Regions from separate parts of the Rhizobium atlanticum genome, predicted to be linked through region 1. Evidence: riboswitches for the same ligand, from Rfam matches in the RefSeq annotation. Region 1 holds a riboswitch; each other region holds the start of a gene.

Region 1 (5,089 bases):
GCCGCCATCGCGATACCTGGCGGCCATGGCTTCCAGTCCTTCTTTCTGCGCCTCGGCGCGAATATCGTGGGAAATGCGCATGGAACAGAATTTCGGGCCGCACATCGAACAGAAATGCGCCACCTTGTGGGCCTCCTTCGGCAGGGTCTCGTCATGGAAGGAACGCGCCGTATCCGGGTCGAGGGAGAGGTTGAACTGGTCTTCCCAGCGGAATTCGAACCGCGCCCGCGACAGCGCATCGTCACGGATGCGGGCGGCCGGATGGCCCTTGGCGAGGTCGGCGGCATGCGCGGCAATCTTGTAGGTGATGACACCGGTCTTGACGTCGGTGCGGTCGGGCAGGCCCAGATGCTCCTTCGGCGTGACGTAGCAGAGCATGGCCGTGCCGAACCAGCCGATCATCGCGGCTCCGATGCCGGAGGTGATGTGATCATAGCCCGGCGCAATGTCGGTGGTCAGCGGTCCGAGCGTATAGAAGGGAGCCTCGCCGCAGACCCTGAGCTGCTTGTCCATATTCTCCTTGATCTTGTGCATCGGCACGTGGCCAGGACCTTCGATCATCACCTGGCAATCCCTGGCCCAGGCAATCTTGGTCAGTTCGCCGAGGGTTTCGAGCTCGGCAAATTGCGCAGCGTCATTGGCATCGGCGATCGAGCCGGGGCGAAGGCCGTCTCCAAGCGAGAAGGAGACGTCATAGGCACGGCAGATGTCGCAGATTTCCTCGAAATGCTCGTAGAGGAAGCTCTCCTTGTGGTGATGCAGACACCACTTGGCCATGATCGAGCCGCCGCGTGAGACGATCCCGGTGACACGATTGACGGTGAGCGGGATATAGGCAAGCCGCACGCCCGCATGGATGGTGAAATAATCGACGCCCTGCTCGGCCTGTTCGATCAGCGTATCGCGATAGACTTCCCAGGTGAGATCCTCTGCAATGCCGTTCACCTTTTCAAGCGCCTGGTAGAGAGGCACCGTTCCGATCGGAACCGGCGAATTGCGAATGATCCATTCGCGGATGTTGTGAATGTTGCGGCCGGTGGAGAGGTCCATCACCGTGTCGGCGCCCCAGCGGATCGCCCAGACCATCTTTTCCACTTCTTCCGCCATCGACGAGGTGACGGCCGAGTTGCCGATATTGGCGTTGATCTTCACCAGGAAATTCCGGCCGATGATCATCGGTTCGGTTTCCGGGTGGTTGATGTTGGCCGGAATGATCGCGCGGCCCGCCGCGACCTCCCGCCGCACGAATTCGGCCGTCACGAAATCGGGAATATCAGCGCCAAAGCTCTCGCCGTCGCGCCCGAGCGCCTCCTTCGCGGCCTGCCGGCCGAGGTTTTCGCGGATGGCGATGAACTCCATTTCCGGCGTGATGATGCCGGCACGCGCATAGGCGAGCTGGGTTACGGCGCGGCCCGCTTTTGCCTTCAGCGGCGTGTTGCGAATAGGGAATTCCGGCGTCAGCCGCTCGCCGGTGACAAAACCATTATCTTCAGGCTTCACCACCCGGCCTACATAGGCTTCGACATCGCCGCGCGCTCTGATCCAGTTCTCGCGCAGACGCGGCAGCCCGGCGTCGATCGAGACCGTATGTGCCGGGTCGGTATAGGGACCGGAGGAATCATAGACCGTTACCGGCGGTTCACCGGAGGTCGGGTGAAGGCTGATTTCGCGCATCGGCACGCGCAGATCAGGATAGAGCGTTCCGGGCTTGGCGATCTTGGTCGAGGCCGGAAGCGGGCCGGTGGTGACGACCGGAGTAAGCTTGGGTGCGACAATATTCATGGGTGAGGCTCCAAGGTTTGACGTTTGGAGACCCAGTTCCAGTGTTGGAATGATGGAAAGACGCCTCATGCGACAAAGCGAAATCCGCCCGATAGCCGCAGCGTCTGCACCGTCCCTACGCCAGTATGAACTGGATCAGGTTCAACGGGTCACTGCGCCACAACAGGCAAAGCCGTATTGTTCAGCAGAATCTCAGCCCCTTGCCGGGACACCCCTGGTGAATGCCCTGCATCAAAGACCGCTGCGGCCCTGATGTCAAGCCGACCCTCACGCGTTCCCATCCGTACCTTTTGAGTCGGCGGCCAGTCCGATAGAGCAGCATTGATTGTGGATGGGCCAGCTCCGCCGGCCCATTTCACTCGCCAGGACGCTGCCGCCATGCTCTGAATATTCGTGGCATGGTCTCATGTTTTAGCTAACGGGCGATAACGTCCGTTTATTTGTCAGACGGCGCCTGCTGGATCACTCTATCGCAACACCATTCTTGCATTCATGGCCTATCGTTTCGTCCACACTGCCGATCTCCATCTCGACTCTCCCTTGCGCTCTCTCGCACTTCGCAATGCAGAGCTGGCCGAGCTTGTCAGTGACGCCAGCCGACAGACGCTGGTCGCGATCGTCGATCTTTGCCTTGAGGAGCAGGTCGACGCGCTTGTCATCGCCGGCGATCTCTATGACGGGGAGCAGACGTCGATGAAGACGGCGCGCTTCCTAGCGAGTCAGCTGGAGCGGCTGCACCGGGCGGGCATTGTCGTCTTCAAGATCCGCGGCAATCACGATGCCATGTCGAAGATCGCTCGGGAACTGGTGATGCCTGATACGGTGAAGATCTTCGGCGGCCATGCCGAGACCGTCGAGACCACCAAGGGCAGCTTGTCGGTCGCAATCCACGGTCTGAGCTTCGCCAAGCCGCAAGCCCCGGACCCGCTGCTGCCGAAATTCAAGCCGCCGGTAGCGGATGCCGTCAATATCGGCATCATGCATACGAGTCTGGCCGGATCGGCCGGACATGATGTCTATGCGCCCTGCAACGTGCTCGACCTGCATGCCTCGGGTTTCGACTACTGGGCGCTCGGGCATCTCCACCAGCGCAGCCATTATCCCGGCACGGCGACGGTCATCATGCCCGGCATGCCGCAGGGCCGCGACATCAATGAAGCGGGCATCAAGACCGTGTCGCTGGTGACCGTGGCCGACGACCGGACCGTGACGGTCGAGGAGCGGCGTACCAGCATCGCGCAGTTCGAGCGCGTCAATGTCGACCTCACGGGTGTCGATGATTGGCGTGAGGCAGCCATGATGGTCGAGACGGCCCTGATGGCGCAGCGCGACCGCACGGCTTCGCCGCATCTTGTCGCACGCCTCAGGCTTTCCGGCCGCACGCCGCTCTCCTGGCAGCTGCGGCGCGATGTCGACCTCATGCAGGCCGAAGCCGAGCGGCGCAGCGACGCGATCGGCCGCACCTGGATCGAGAAGCTGGAACTCGCCTTCGAAGCGCCCTCGATCCCCGCAGACGCGTCCGCCGCCGATCCCGTCATCGAACTCGGGGCGCTGATGCGGGACGAGGTCATCACCCGCAGCGGATTTCGCGACGAGGTCAGGGAGATGGTCCGGGACCTGCTTGCCGACCTGCCGCCCGAGAGCCGGGCATTTGCCGGCCAGAACGAGGCGGGTTTTGAACGCTTCATCGACAGCCTTCTCGCCGATGGCGCCGAGGACATCGCCGCCCGGATGAAGGCGGTGGATCGGGGAGACAGCTGATGCGTCTGCGCCGCCTCGACCTCACCCGCTATGGCAAGTTCACCGATCACTCCATCGATTTCGGGGCGGCCCGTCAAGGTTCGCCGGACTTGCACATCGTTTATGGCCTGAACGAAGCGGGCAAGTCGACCACCTTCGCCGCCTATCTTGATCTGCTCTACGGCATTGGTGAGCGCAGCACCTATAATTTCCTGCATCCCTACAATACGATGAAGGTCGGTGCGCGGCTGGAATTTGGTGGCTGGGAATACGAGCTGGCGCGGCTCAAGCTGCGGACCGGCAGCCTCGTCGATGATCGGGGACAAGCTGTGAACGAGGCGCTCCTGGCCGGCGCGCTTGGCGGCGTCGGTCGCGAGGCCTATCGCACCATGTTCTCGCTCGACGATCAGTCGCTCAAGGAAGGCGGCAACGCCATCATACAAAGCAAGGGCGAACTCGGCGAATTGCTGTTCTCGGCCAGCTCAGGCCTGGCAGGCCTGAGCCGTTCGCTGGTGACCGCAGCCGACGAAGCCAACGCGATCTACAAGAAGCGGTCGTCGAGCACCAGGCTCGCGGAACTCAAGCGTTCGCTCGAAGCGCTCAAGGCCGAGCGCAATGCCATCGACACGCTTGCCTCCACCTATTCGGCCCTGAAATCGACTTATGAGCAGGCCGACGCTGCCTATGGCAAAACCACGCGGGAACTGGCCGAGGCCAAGACCCGGCATCAGGAGCTGACGCGCCTTCTCGGCGCCCTACCCGCGGCCCTAGAGCTCCGGCGGCTGGATGCAGATGTAGCCGCCATGAGCGATCTGCCGCGGCCGCCGTCCGAATGGTTCGCGCTCCTGCCGCAGCTTTCGCGCGACGAGACGCGGCTGCAGGCGCTTGTCGAGACCGCCGACCGCACGCTGCGCCAGCTTGCGGATGAGATCGAGGCGATCGCGATCGACGACAAGGCGCTGGCAGTCACCGCGCATATGGACCTGCTGGATCAGGGTCGGGCGCGCTATCTTGCGGCAGAGAGCGATCTGCCGAAGCGCCGGCTGGCGCTGGCCGAACAGGAGGGTGAGTTGGTCCGACTGCTGGCCGATCTCGAACAGCCGGGCCATGCGAAACCCGAGGCGCTGCTGCTTCCCGCTTCGCTGATCGGCATCATCCGCGATCTTATCGAACGGCGTTCCGGCGTCGAGGCGAAACTGGCAGCCGCTGATCGGGAACTGTTGCGAGCGCGGGAGAATCTCGAAAGGCTGAACAGGGAAGGCGGCTCGCGGCATGGATCTGGGCTCCTTGATCCTGCGCGTTTCGGCCGCATCGAGATCGCCCTGAGCCGGCTGGCGGGATCTGATCTCCCCTTGCGGCTTACCATGGAAGAACGGACACTTGTCCAGGCGAAGCGAACGCAGGAGAACCAGTTTGAACAGCTCGCACCCTGGAGCGGCAACGCCGTCGCTCTGCAGCGGACGGCCGCGGCAGAGCCTCGACAGATCGAAGCCTGGCGTGGCCAAGCGACTGCTATCGACAAGCGGATTGGCGATCACGAGGGAAGGCTGCGCGATCTCGGCACCGA
Region 2 (5,089 bases), on a different contig from region 1:
GGAGCGGTGCGCCCGGCTTCGGACCAGCGCCAGCTGGCGCGAATGAAAACGGCCCGGGGAGGCCGGGCCGTTTTTCTCTCGTAATCCTAAGCCTGCGCGTTTCGGCGGGATCGGTTATTCGCCGTGCTTCCAAAGCGCATGAAAATGCTGCACCGGGCCATGTCCGGAGCCGACAGTGAGACTGCCGGCGGCGGCGACTGCATCGGCAAGGTAATCCTTCGCAATGGCGACGGCTTGCTCGGCCGATGCGCCCTTGGCAAGCTCGGCGGCCAGTGCGCTGGAGAGCGTGCAGCCAGTGCCGTGCGTATTTTTCGTCGGCACTCGCCTGGCCTCGAACCAGTGCAGGCCGTCGGCCGTGGCAAGCACGTCTGGGCTCTCGTCGCTGCCGAGATGGCCACCCTTGACCAATACGGCGGCGGGGCCAAGCGCGCGCAGCCGCTCGGCCTGCGCCGCCATCTCATCGCGATTGGTCGCGACCGGCTGGTGCAACAGGGCCGCGGCCTCGGGCAGGTTCGGGGTCAGGAGGGTTGCGAGCGGCAGCAGCCGCCGGGTCAGCACGTCGACCGCTTCGGGCGCGAGCAGGGCGGCCCCACCCTTGGCGATCATCACCGGGTCGAGAACAATGGGGATTCTCCGTCGATCGGCAAGGGCTGCGGCGACAGCCTCGGCTATGCCGGCATTGGCGATCATGCCGATCTTGACGGCGTCGACTCGCACGTCGGCGAAGACGGCATCGATCTGGTCGGCGACGAATTGCGGCGGCACCAGATGCACGCCGGTCACCCCTTGCGTGTTCTGTGCCGTCAGCGCGGTCAGCACTGCCATGCCGTAAACGCTGCGGGCGGCAAAGGCCTTTAGATCGGCCTGGATGCCGGCGCCGCCGGAGGGATCCGAGCCGGCGATGGAGAGAACATTGCGGATCATGGGCGGACCTTTCGGATTTCTGCGGCGATGCGGCGGGCGGCGGCCTCGGGGTCCGGCGTGCCCGCAATGGCGGAGACGACGGCAAGCCCTTCGGCTCCCGCTGCAAACACTTCCGCCACATGCTCCGCCTTGAGGCCGCCGATGGCGACGGACGGCACCGGCGATGCCTTCACAAGCCTGGCAAGACCATCAAAGCCGACCGGCTGCTTGTGGTCGGCCTTGGTCGGCGTCGCAAAGACAGGTCCGACGCCGGCATAATCGACAATATCAGGGTCGACGGCGGCAGCGAGCCGGGCTGTTTCCACCGAGAGACCAAGGATCATCTCGGGTCCGATCATGTCTCGTGCCCTGCGCGCATCCATATCCTCCTGGCCGACATGCAGGCCATCGGCGCCGATCGCGACCGCAGCCTCCACATCGTCATTAACGATGAGGAGGGCGCCGGTTCCAACGAGCGCCTCTCTCAAGGCGCGGCCGGTCTCGATCATCCTGGCCGTGCCGGCATGTTTGTCGCGCAACTGCACCATCGTCGCGCCGCCGGCAACGGCAAGCCGCGCAGTCTCGATCATGCCGATTCCGGCGCAGAGATCGGGATCGAGAACGAGATAGAGCGAAAGGTCGAAGCGCTTCATGCGACCGATACCCTTGCCCTGGCATCGAGCGTTTCGGCGTCGATCGCAGCCAGCGCATCGAGGAAGCGCCAGGAAAAGGAGCCCGGGCCGGCGGCGCCGAGCGCTGCATCTTCGCCGGCGACGGCGAAGGTCGAAAGCGCGGCGACAGTCGCGCCGAAGAGATCTTCGGGCGCGGTCGCGGCAAAGGCGCCGACGAGGCAGGTGAGCGAGCAGCCGAGCGCGGTGACCTGCGGCATCAGGGCCGATCCGCCCGCAATACGGACTGCCCTTGCGCCATCGGTGACGAAGTCGACAGCACCGGTGACGGCGACGATGGTCCGCTGCCTCTCCGCCAGCCGCCGTGCCGAATCCTCCGCCTGTTCGACTGGATCGCGGCTGTCGACGCCCTGACCACGGCTCTCGCCGCCGGCAAGCGCGATGATCTCGGAGGCGTTGCCGCGGATAATCGTCGGGCGAAGCTCCAGAAGGTCGGCCACCGCGGCGCGACGGAAGCCCGTGGCGTAATGGGCCACCGGATCGAGCACCCAGGGTTTGCCGGCCGCATTGGCGGCCTTGGCAGCCCCCTGCATGCCTTCGAGCCATTGCGTCGAGAGCGTGCCGATGTTGATGGTCAAAGCATTGGCGATGCCGGCGAATTCGCCGGCTTCTTCAGCGGCATGCACCATGGCGGGAGAAGCGCCCGCGGCCAGCAGGACGTTGGCCGCGATATTCATCGCGACATAATTGGTGATGCACTGAACGAGCGGCGGCTTTTCGCGCATCGCCTTCAGCATGGCTCCCGACGTGATCTTGCTCTGCATGGTGCCCCTTTCAGGCGGGGGCGGGCGCGGGGGGCTGCTCTTACGGCGATGCCCCGAGCGACTCCCTCCGCCGGCATTATCCGGTTCAGGTTCGAAGGGTTCTTCTCAGCCCGTCTGTCGACGAACGCCCCTGTCTCTCATCACGCTCTTTTTCGCAGAGAAGGGCGCGGCTGTCACTCCGAAAGTGAGTATTCCGGTATTTCGGAGCGGCTGCCCTTGGGCGTGGACATTGCTGGAGGCCTTCCCAGCGCAATCCTGAAGGCATCCAATTTTGCCTAACTCAAATCATGCAGCCCCGTCGTAATAGCCGGGCTGATTGAAAACTCCGAAAATCGAACCCTCAAACCACTCCGCTCCGGCGTACAGGCTGTCGGCCCGACCTCATAGCGATCGGCAGCCGGGAAGGGTGCTAACCGCAGCAACGGCCAGCGGCTACCGTCGCGGGAGCCCTGGATGCGCACGGCGCCGTTTGCGACCGTCACACGGATGCGGAAATCCTCCAATTCCTTGAAGGGCTGCGACACCGACCAGTCTGACTTTCCGTCGGTGACGACGGTGCTGAGGAAGGCTTCTCCGTCGGTGAATTCGACGCCCGTTTTCACCCAGCGGCTCTCGTCGATGCGTACCATCAGGCCTGCCTGATCGTAGAGGGTGCGGAATTCGCCCTGGGCGCGGATCTGTGCGGTGAAGCTGTCGCCGGTGGGAAAGGCGAGGAAGTGGCCGGTGTCGCGGGTGAAGCCGTAATAGGTCTCGCGCCAGAAATCGGTCTTTTCGCCTGTCGTCATCGTCAGGCCGGTTTCGTCGGCGTGCCAGCTGCCCGGCTCGTTCAGCCATTTCCCGTCATTGAAGTCGATGCTCATTCGCTTCTCCCTTCCTTTAATCTTGCCGCAGGGCAGTCGTCTCACTTGGCGTACCACGCAGGCCCCGTGCGGAGAACTAGCGCAGCTGAAGATGGTGCTTTTCCGGCAACGCGCTATCCGCGGCTGCATAATCGACCACTCATGCTTGACACGATAGCTCCAGCTTCTATTCTGTTACAAAAATATTAATTACATAATTGTGGAACTAAATCGGGAGCTCTCATATGAAAACATTCGTCGCATTCCTTCTCGGAACCGCGTTCGTCGCCCTGCCTTCGACCCTGCTTGCCCAGGAAAAGGGCGGCGTCATCAATGTCGCGACGATCGGCGAGCCGCCGACGCTCGATCCGATGTCGTCGACGGCCGATCTCGTCGGCATCGTCACCCAGCATATTTTCGAGACGCTCTACACTTTCGACAAGAGCTGGAACGTCACGCCGCTTCTCGCCGAAAGCCTGCCCGAGATCAGCGCCGACGGCAAAACCTATACGATCAAGCTCAGGACTGGCGTCAAGTTCCACGACAATACCGATATGACGTCCGAGGATGTGGTCGCTTCGCTTACCCGCTGGATGAAGATCGCCTCGCGGGGCAAGCAGGTGGCCGGCTTTATCGACAAGATCGCGGCTTCCGATCCTTCGACGGTTACGATCACGCTGAAGCAGCCCTATGCGCCGTTGACCTCGCTGCTTGCCTTCAACAATTCGGCGGCCATCATCATCCCGTCCGAAAAGCAGGACGAGCCGATGAAGGAGTTCATCGGCACCGGTCCCTATATGCTGAAGGAACGGAAAGCCGACCAGTATATCCAGCTTGTCCGCTTCGATGGGTACAAGCCACGCAGCGGCGAGAGCGATGGCTATGGCGGCGCGCGTCATCAATATCTTGATGAAATCCGCTTTGTGCCGGTGCCGGACCCGAACACCCGCGTCGAGGCCGCCGTTTCCGGCCAGTATGATTATGTCGACTCGATTCCTGTCGAATCCTACGACAAGCTGAAAGCTTCGACCGCCTCGCAACCGGTCATGCTGAAGCCCTTCGGTTATCCTGTCTTCGTCTTCAACACCAAGGAAGGTGCTGCTGCCAACGTCGAGGTGCGCAAGGCGATCCGGCAGGCGCTCAGCATGGAAGACATGCTGGCGGCGGCCTTCGGCAGCAAGGATTTTTATGCGCTCGACGGGGCCATCTACCCGAAGTCCTTTGCCTGGTCGACCGATGCCGGCGCCGAAGGCGCCTATAATGTCGCCGATCCGGAAGGGGCGTCCGCTGCCGCCAAGAAAGCCGGCTACAATGGCGAGCCGATCCGCATCCTGACCAGCCGCCAATACGAGTTCCATTACAAGATGGCGCAGGTCGCCGCCGAATATCTGAAACTTGCAGGCTTCACCATCGATATGCAGGTGGTGGACTGGGCGACGCTAACCCAGCGTCGCACCGATCCGAAGCTTTGGGATATCTACATTACCCACAGCCCCTTCTTGCCGGAGCCGGCGCTCATCGGCTCGCTGTCGACGAGTTCGCCCGGCTGGTGGGACACGCCGGCCCGCAAGGCCGCGGTCGATGCCTTCACCTCCGAAGTCGATCCGAAGAAGCGCGTGGCGCTCTGGGCCGATGTCCAGAAGGCCGTTTATACAGACGCACCCTTCATGAAGATCGGCGATTTCAACGCCGTCTCGGCGAAGTCGGTCAAGCTCGAGGGCGTCGATCCGGCTCCGTGGCCATATTTCTGGAACGCCTCGATCAAGAAGTAAGCATCACCGCCGGTGCCGCCCTTCGGGACCGGTACCGGTCATCTTTTCTGCCGCATCTGCAAGGGCTTGAAGGCCGGCATTCATGATACGCTACATCCTCCAGCGCCTGTTCGGCATGATCG
Region 3 (5,089 bases), on a different contig from region 1:
CACGGCAATGACGCAGAGCCAGGCGGCGCGGGCGAAGAACGGACGTTGACGCAGCAGCGGCAAGCGAAACAGCACGAAAAAGCCGACCGGGAGGAGCACATAGCTGGTGACCTCGAAGGGAATGGACCAGAGCGGCCCATCGGCTTCGACGGGAAAAAACGTGCGCCAATGCCACTGGCTCATGAACAACAGTCCCGAAATATAGCGGACGACGAGTTCCGGCGTCAGCGGCAGGGCAAGCAGCGTCAGGCTAAGGACGAAGCTGACGCTGGTGGCGACCCAGAAGCCCGGAGCGATGCGCGCCAACCTGCGGATGGCGTAGTGCCCAAGGGTGGGCATGGCGCCGCCGGCGTCGAGAGCGTGCCAGAAGGGGCGGGCAAGCAGAAAGCCGCTGAGCACAAAGAAGATGGCGACGCCGAAATTGCCGAAGCGGAGGACGTTTGCCGTTGCCGCAAATTCATCCGGAATTCTGCGCATATCCAGCCGAAGCGCGAGATGGTGCGCGAGCACCAACAAGCAGGCCATTGCGCGCAGAAAGTCGGCTCCGGCCAGTCTGTCCTGTGCTCGCATGTCGTTCCCCGCCCTGCCCGATTCGGCTCAAACCGCCCGGGCGCAAAGCATTGCCTGGGAAGACCGCCTCGGCAAGGCCCCGGGCGGGCTCAGCCGAGGAGTTCGTTGGTGTAATAGGTGGAAAAGTCCGGCTTCTCCTTGAGCACGACGCCATTCGCATCGACGAGAATGCCGTTCTTGACCAGGAAAGCGCCGATGGCATCGACCTTTGCCGGATCAAGCGTGCCGATCACGCCGGCCTCGGATCTCAGGAAATGGCCTTCGATCAACGCCTTCTGAGATGCTCTTACCAGTTCCGTGTTCATCAGCGCACCGTTACTTCCTGATATCAGCAGGTCGCAGGCTTCGTCGGGATGATCGATGGAATAGACATAGCCTTGACGCGTGGCCTGGATGAAGGCGCGCGCGTGTTCTCGACTGGCAGAGAGATAGGCGTCACTGGAAACGATGACTGTCGTCTGCTCGTCGGGAATGCCGTAATCGGAATAGTGGAAGCGGCTGATCTGCCGATTTTCCAGCTCAGCGGCAATGCCCTCCCAGGTGTAGATCTCCAGCGTGAAGTCAATCGAGCCATTGTCCAGCGCTTCATAGGCGGAGGTGCCGAGGGTGACGGTCTTGACGTCGCCCTTGCCGCCGTCATTGCGGATCATCGCCGAGACCAGCGCGCTTTCCCAAGTGCCGCCGAAGCCTCCATAGGTCTTGCCATCGAGATCTCTAGGGCTCTTGATGTCGTCCCGCCCGCCCTTGAAGATCAGGCGCGCGGTTTCCGTCTGGACGACGCCGTAGACCATCTTCACGTCACCGCCGCCAGCACGCTGCGTCAGGGCCTCGATCTCGCTACTGATGCCGAAATCGGCGACCCCGTTTGATACCAGCGTGCCGGCACTCGTGTCGGTAAAGGGTAGAATTTCGACATCGAGGCCGGCGGCCGTGTAGAAGCCCTTCGCCTTGGCGACGTAGATGCCGATGTGATTGGTGTTGGGCGTCCAGTCGAGCGCGATACGAACCTTTGCGGGCGCCGATTGAGCGAAGGCGACGCGGCCGGCGAGGCTTGTCGCGATGGCGGCGAGCATCGTCTGGCGGCGGGTGAGAAGCGGCATGGTGACCTCCTCAGGTCTTTAGAGCATGACGCCGAAAAGTCCGGTTTTCGAACGACATCAGACTCTAACTCTTTAAATTGGAACAGGATTCAGATTTTGGGCCGACCGGCCTAAAACCATCCTGTTCTAGCGGATGAAGCAGGGTTTGCAGGATTTCGGTCTCGATCGCCTGGGCCGCCGGCGAACCGAGATCGGCAATGCTTCTCGGGCGGGGCAGGGGAACGCGGAATTCGCGGATGACACGCGCCGGACGGGCAGACAGCACGTAGATCCGGTCGGAGAGGAAAACGGCCTCGCGAACATCGTGGGTGATCAGCAGCGCCGTCCAGCGATGTTCGGTCCACATGCCTTGCAGCCACTCCTGGATCTGCGTGCGGGTTAGCGCATCGAGCGCGCCGAAGGGCTCGTCGAGCAGCAGCATGTCCTGCTCCTGGATGACGGTGCGCAGCAGCGCAGCACGTTGGCGCATGCCGCCGGAAAGAGCGGCGGGGTAGTGATGTTCGAAGCCGGCAAGGCCGAACCGCTCGAAGAGGGGCGCGACAGCGGCGCGGGCAGCCCGGCGAGCCATGCCCTTCACTTCCAGGCCGAGCGCGGCATTATCGATGATCCGGCGCCAGGGCATCAGCGCATCGCGTTGCGGCATGAAGGCAAAGGAATGCGGCGTCTGTTCCAGCGCTGCACCGTTGAAAAGCATGGCGCCGGAATCGGGTCGCAGCGCCTGTGTCAGCAGTCTCAGCACGGTCGATTTTCCGGAGCCGGATGGGCCGACGATCGAGACGAACTCGCCGTCTGCGACGGCGAGCGAAATGTCGTCTAGAACCTTCATGCCGTCGAAGGACTTCGAGATGTTGCGCAGCTCAAGCATCTGACCGGTCATCGGCGCCGCTCCTGGGATGGCTGCCAGGGCATGACGAAACGCTGGATAACCAGCGTCAGCGCGAAGAGGCAGAGCGTCAACAGAGCGCTGACGATCACGGCGGCGAGCACGAGATCGGGACGGAAATTGTTCTTGGCGTTGAGGATATAGATGCCGAGGCCGCTTGCAGCGCCGGCATATTCGGCAAAGATCGCGCCGACGACGGCATAGGTGATCGAGATTCGGAGGCCGGCGAAGAAATAGGGCAGGGACGAGGGAAACCGCGCCAGGCGAAAAATGCGCCAGCGGCTCGCTTTCATCGAATTCAAGAGCTCGGCAATGTCGCGATCGGTCGCCTCATAGCCCTGAAGCAGGGCAACAAGCAGCGGAAAGAAGGTGACGAGCGCCACCAGCAATATCTTCGGCAAAAGGCCGAAACCGAACCAGAGGACGACGAGAGGCGCGATCGCCACCAGCGGCAAAGTCTGGCTGGCGATGAAGATCGGCAGCATTGCCCGGCGCATGAAGGGCATGAAATCCATCAGGATCGAGGAGACGAAGGCGAAGGCGAGCGACAGGGCGAAACCACCGAGTGTCGCTCCGAGCGTCGGCCAGGTGTTTGCTATCAGCGCCTCTCGGTTCAGCCAGCCCTGGACAAGGATACGCGAAGGCGCCGGCAGAATGGACGGTTTGATACCGGAAAGATCGACATAGAGTTCCCATGCCACCAGAAAAGCAAAGCCTGCGAGCAAGGCGGGCATTGCCCGGTACACGGCGAGATAGAGCGTCGCAAGGCGCGAATCCGATGGTCGTGGCGATGTCATCGGCGTTCGGTTTCAGGCTTTCGCCGGGCTGTTCGCGCAAACCTGTCGAGGGCATCGGTGTCGATGCGCAGCCTGCCGCGATTTGGGGCGGTTGCCTTGAGGGCATCGATAGGGATGCCGACGGAATTGCCGGACGTCCGGTAGAGTGACACTTGCGCGCCGGAATACATTTGGACCTCGCTCCGCTGGCATTACCCAGATCAGCTTAGAAGGGTCCGGAGGCTTGCGCCTCACATCTCAGCCCCGGCGACACGGAGCTCCCCTGTTATTTCGGCGAAAACTATCATCGGGGTTTTCTTGCCGCAACCGCAAAATTGCAAACCCGTCCGCCCGGTCGGATGGGGCGCAGATAAAAAACACCCGGACGGAGGTCCTGTCCGGGTGTTTTCCGAGGTTCCGTACCTGCCGGGAACGGACCCCGAGCGCTTGTCTTTCAGGCGGCAATATCGGCAGGGGCGATCGGCGCGGGCCGGGCAAGCGCCGACGCCATCATTTCAGCTTGTATCGACCGGATGATCTCACTGACGCTCCTTCCTGCGCCTCGTGCTTTACGGCCGGGGAAGCAGCGGTTATAAAACCTCAACTAATATTGAGGTCAATAGGCGATGAATAGGATTTCTGCAACGCCGCTCGGCAAGCTTCTGACGGTCGGCGAAGTGGCGCAACGCAGTGGTCTTGCCGTCTCGGCGCTACATTTCTATGAGGCCAAGGGGCTGATCTCGAGTATCCGCACGCGCGGCAACCAGCGGCGCTACGGACGCGATGTCCTTCGCCGGCTCGGCATCATCAAGGTGGCGCAACGTGTCGGCATTCCGCTTTCGGAAATCCAGACGGCATTTGCCTCCCTGCCGCAGGGGCGTACGCCGACGATTGCCGACTGGCAGACGCTGTCGGCGCGCTGGAAGGATGAACTCGACACGCGAATCAGACGGCTGAGCCTGCTGCGAGACCGTCTGACCGGCTGCATCGGCTGCGGTTGCCTGTCGATCGAAAGCTGTCCGTTGCGCAATCCCTTCGATCAGCTCGGCGAGGAAGGGCCAGGCGCACGGCTGCTGGAGATCGAAATCGAACTATGAACTTTCAGGGAAGAGCGCCAGCCTCTGGCGGAAAGATGATGCCTGCCTTTCTTTCGGCCCGCGCGCTCATATGTTAAGGGCGAATGGCGCAACAGGCGGCATTGTCCGCGAGGAGGACAGCTTCGTGTTCCACCCGAGACTATTCGAAAATCGCAATGTCATCGTAACCGGCGCCGGGCGGGGCATCGGTCTCGAAGTGGCCCGGCAGTTCCTGGACTGCGGCGCGAATGTGATCGTCCATACTGGACGCAAACCGGGGCGCGATCTGCCGGATTTTCTGCTGACGGCTGAATCCGAAAGACGGGCGCTGTTGCTGCACGCCGATTTCACTGCCGCTGGCGGCGCTGCGCAATTTGCCGAAAATGCGCTTACCTTTTTCGACAAGGTGCATGTGCTCGTCAACAACGCCGGCACTATGCTCGGCCGTTTTCCAGCTGCCACACTGACTGACGCAGATTATGAGGCGATCGTGCGTTTGAACCAGACGTCGGTGGTGGCGCTGACGCGTGCGTTGCTGCCGGCATTGAAGGCGGCGGAAGGCGCTGCCATCGTCAACACCGTTTCAATTTCCGCGCTGACCGGCGGCAGTCCCGGTTCTTCGATTTATTCTGCCTCGAAAGCCTTCGTTTCGACCTATTCCAAGGCGCTTGCCCGCGAGCTCGC

Evidence for each region. Region 1 has a riboswitch for thiamine pyrophosphate ahead of thiC (phosphomethylpyrimidine synthase ThiC). Riboswitches for the same ligand answer to the same signal wherever they lie in the genome.
Region 2: it holds a riboswitch for thiamine pyrophosphate, as region 1 does, so the genes downstream of both, thiM (hydroxyethylthiazole kinase) here and thiC (phosphomethylpyrimidine synthase ThiC) in region 1, are expected to answer to the same signal.
Region 3: it holds a riboswitch for thiamine pyrophosphate, as region 1 does, so the genes downstream of both, PH551_RS24135 (ABC transporter permease) here and thiC (phosphomethylpyrimidine synthase ThiC) in region 1, are expected to answer to the same signal.

What each region holds. Positions count from the first base shown of each region.
Region 1 covers NZ_JAQJCJ010000003.1:356,432-361,520, forward strand. Annotated here, with positions in the region: gene thiC (phosphomethylpyrimidine synthase ThiC) at 1-1,782, opposite strand, end outside; TPP riboswitch at 1,877-2,008, opposite strand; gene PH551_RS07040 (metallophosphoesterase family protein) at 2,275-3,543, shown strand; gene PH551_RS07045 (ATP-binding protein) at 3,543-5,089, shown strand, end outside.
Region 2 covers NZ_JAQJCJ010000017.1:140,289-145,377, forward strand. Annotated here, with positions in the region: gene thiD (bifunctional hydroxymethylpyrimidine kinase/phosphomethylpyrimidine kinase) at 115-924, opposite strand; gene thiE (thiamine phosphate synthase) at 921-1,556, opposite strand; gene thiM (hydroxyethylthiazole kinase) at 1,553-2,356, opposite strand; TPP riboswitch at 2,402-2,498, opposite strand; gene PH551_RS23625 (DUF1349 domain-containing protein) at 2,632-3,216, opposite strand; gene PH551_RS23630 (ABC transporter substrate-binding protein) at 3,441-4,967, shown strand; gene PH551_RS23635 (ABC transporter permease) at 5,050-5,089, shown strand, end outside.
Region 3 covers NZ_JAQJCJ010000018.1:77,573-82,661, reverse strand. Annotated here, with positions in the region: partial or broken gene PH551_RS24150 (acyltransferase family protein) at 1-570, opposite strand, end outside; gene PH551_RS24145 (ABC transporter substrate-binding protein) at 660-1,670, opposite strand; gene PH551_RS24140 (ABC transporter ATP-binding protein) at 1,735-2,547, opposite strand; gene PH551_RS24135 (ABC transporter permease) at 2,544-3,350, opposite strand; TPP riboswitch at 3,511-3,624, opposite strand; gene soxR (redox-sensitive transcriptional activator SoxR) at 3,956-4,426, shown strand; gene PH551_RS24125 (SDR family NAD(P)-dependent oxidoreductase) at 4,551-5,089, shown strand, end outside.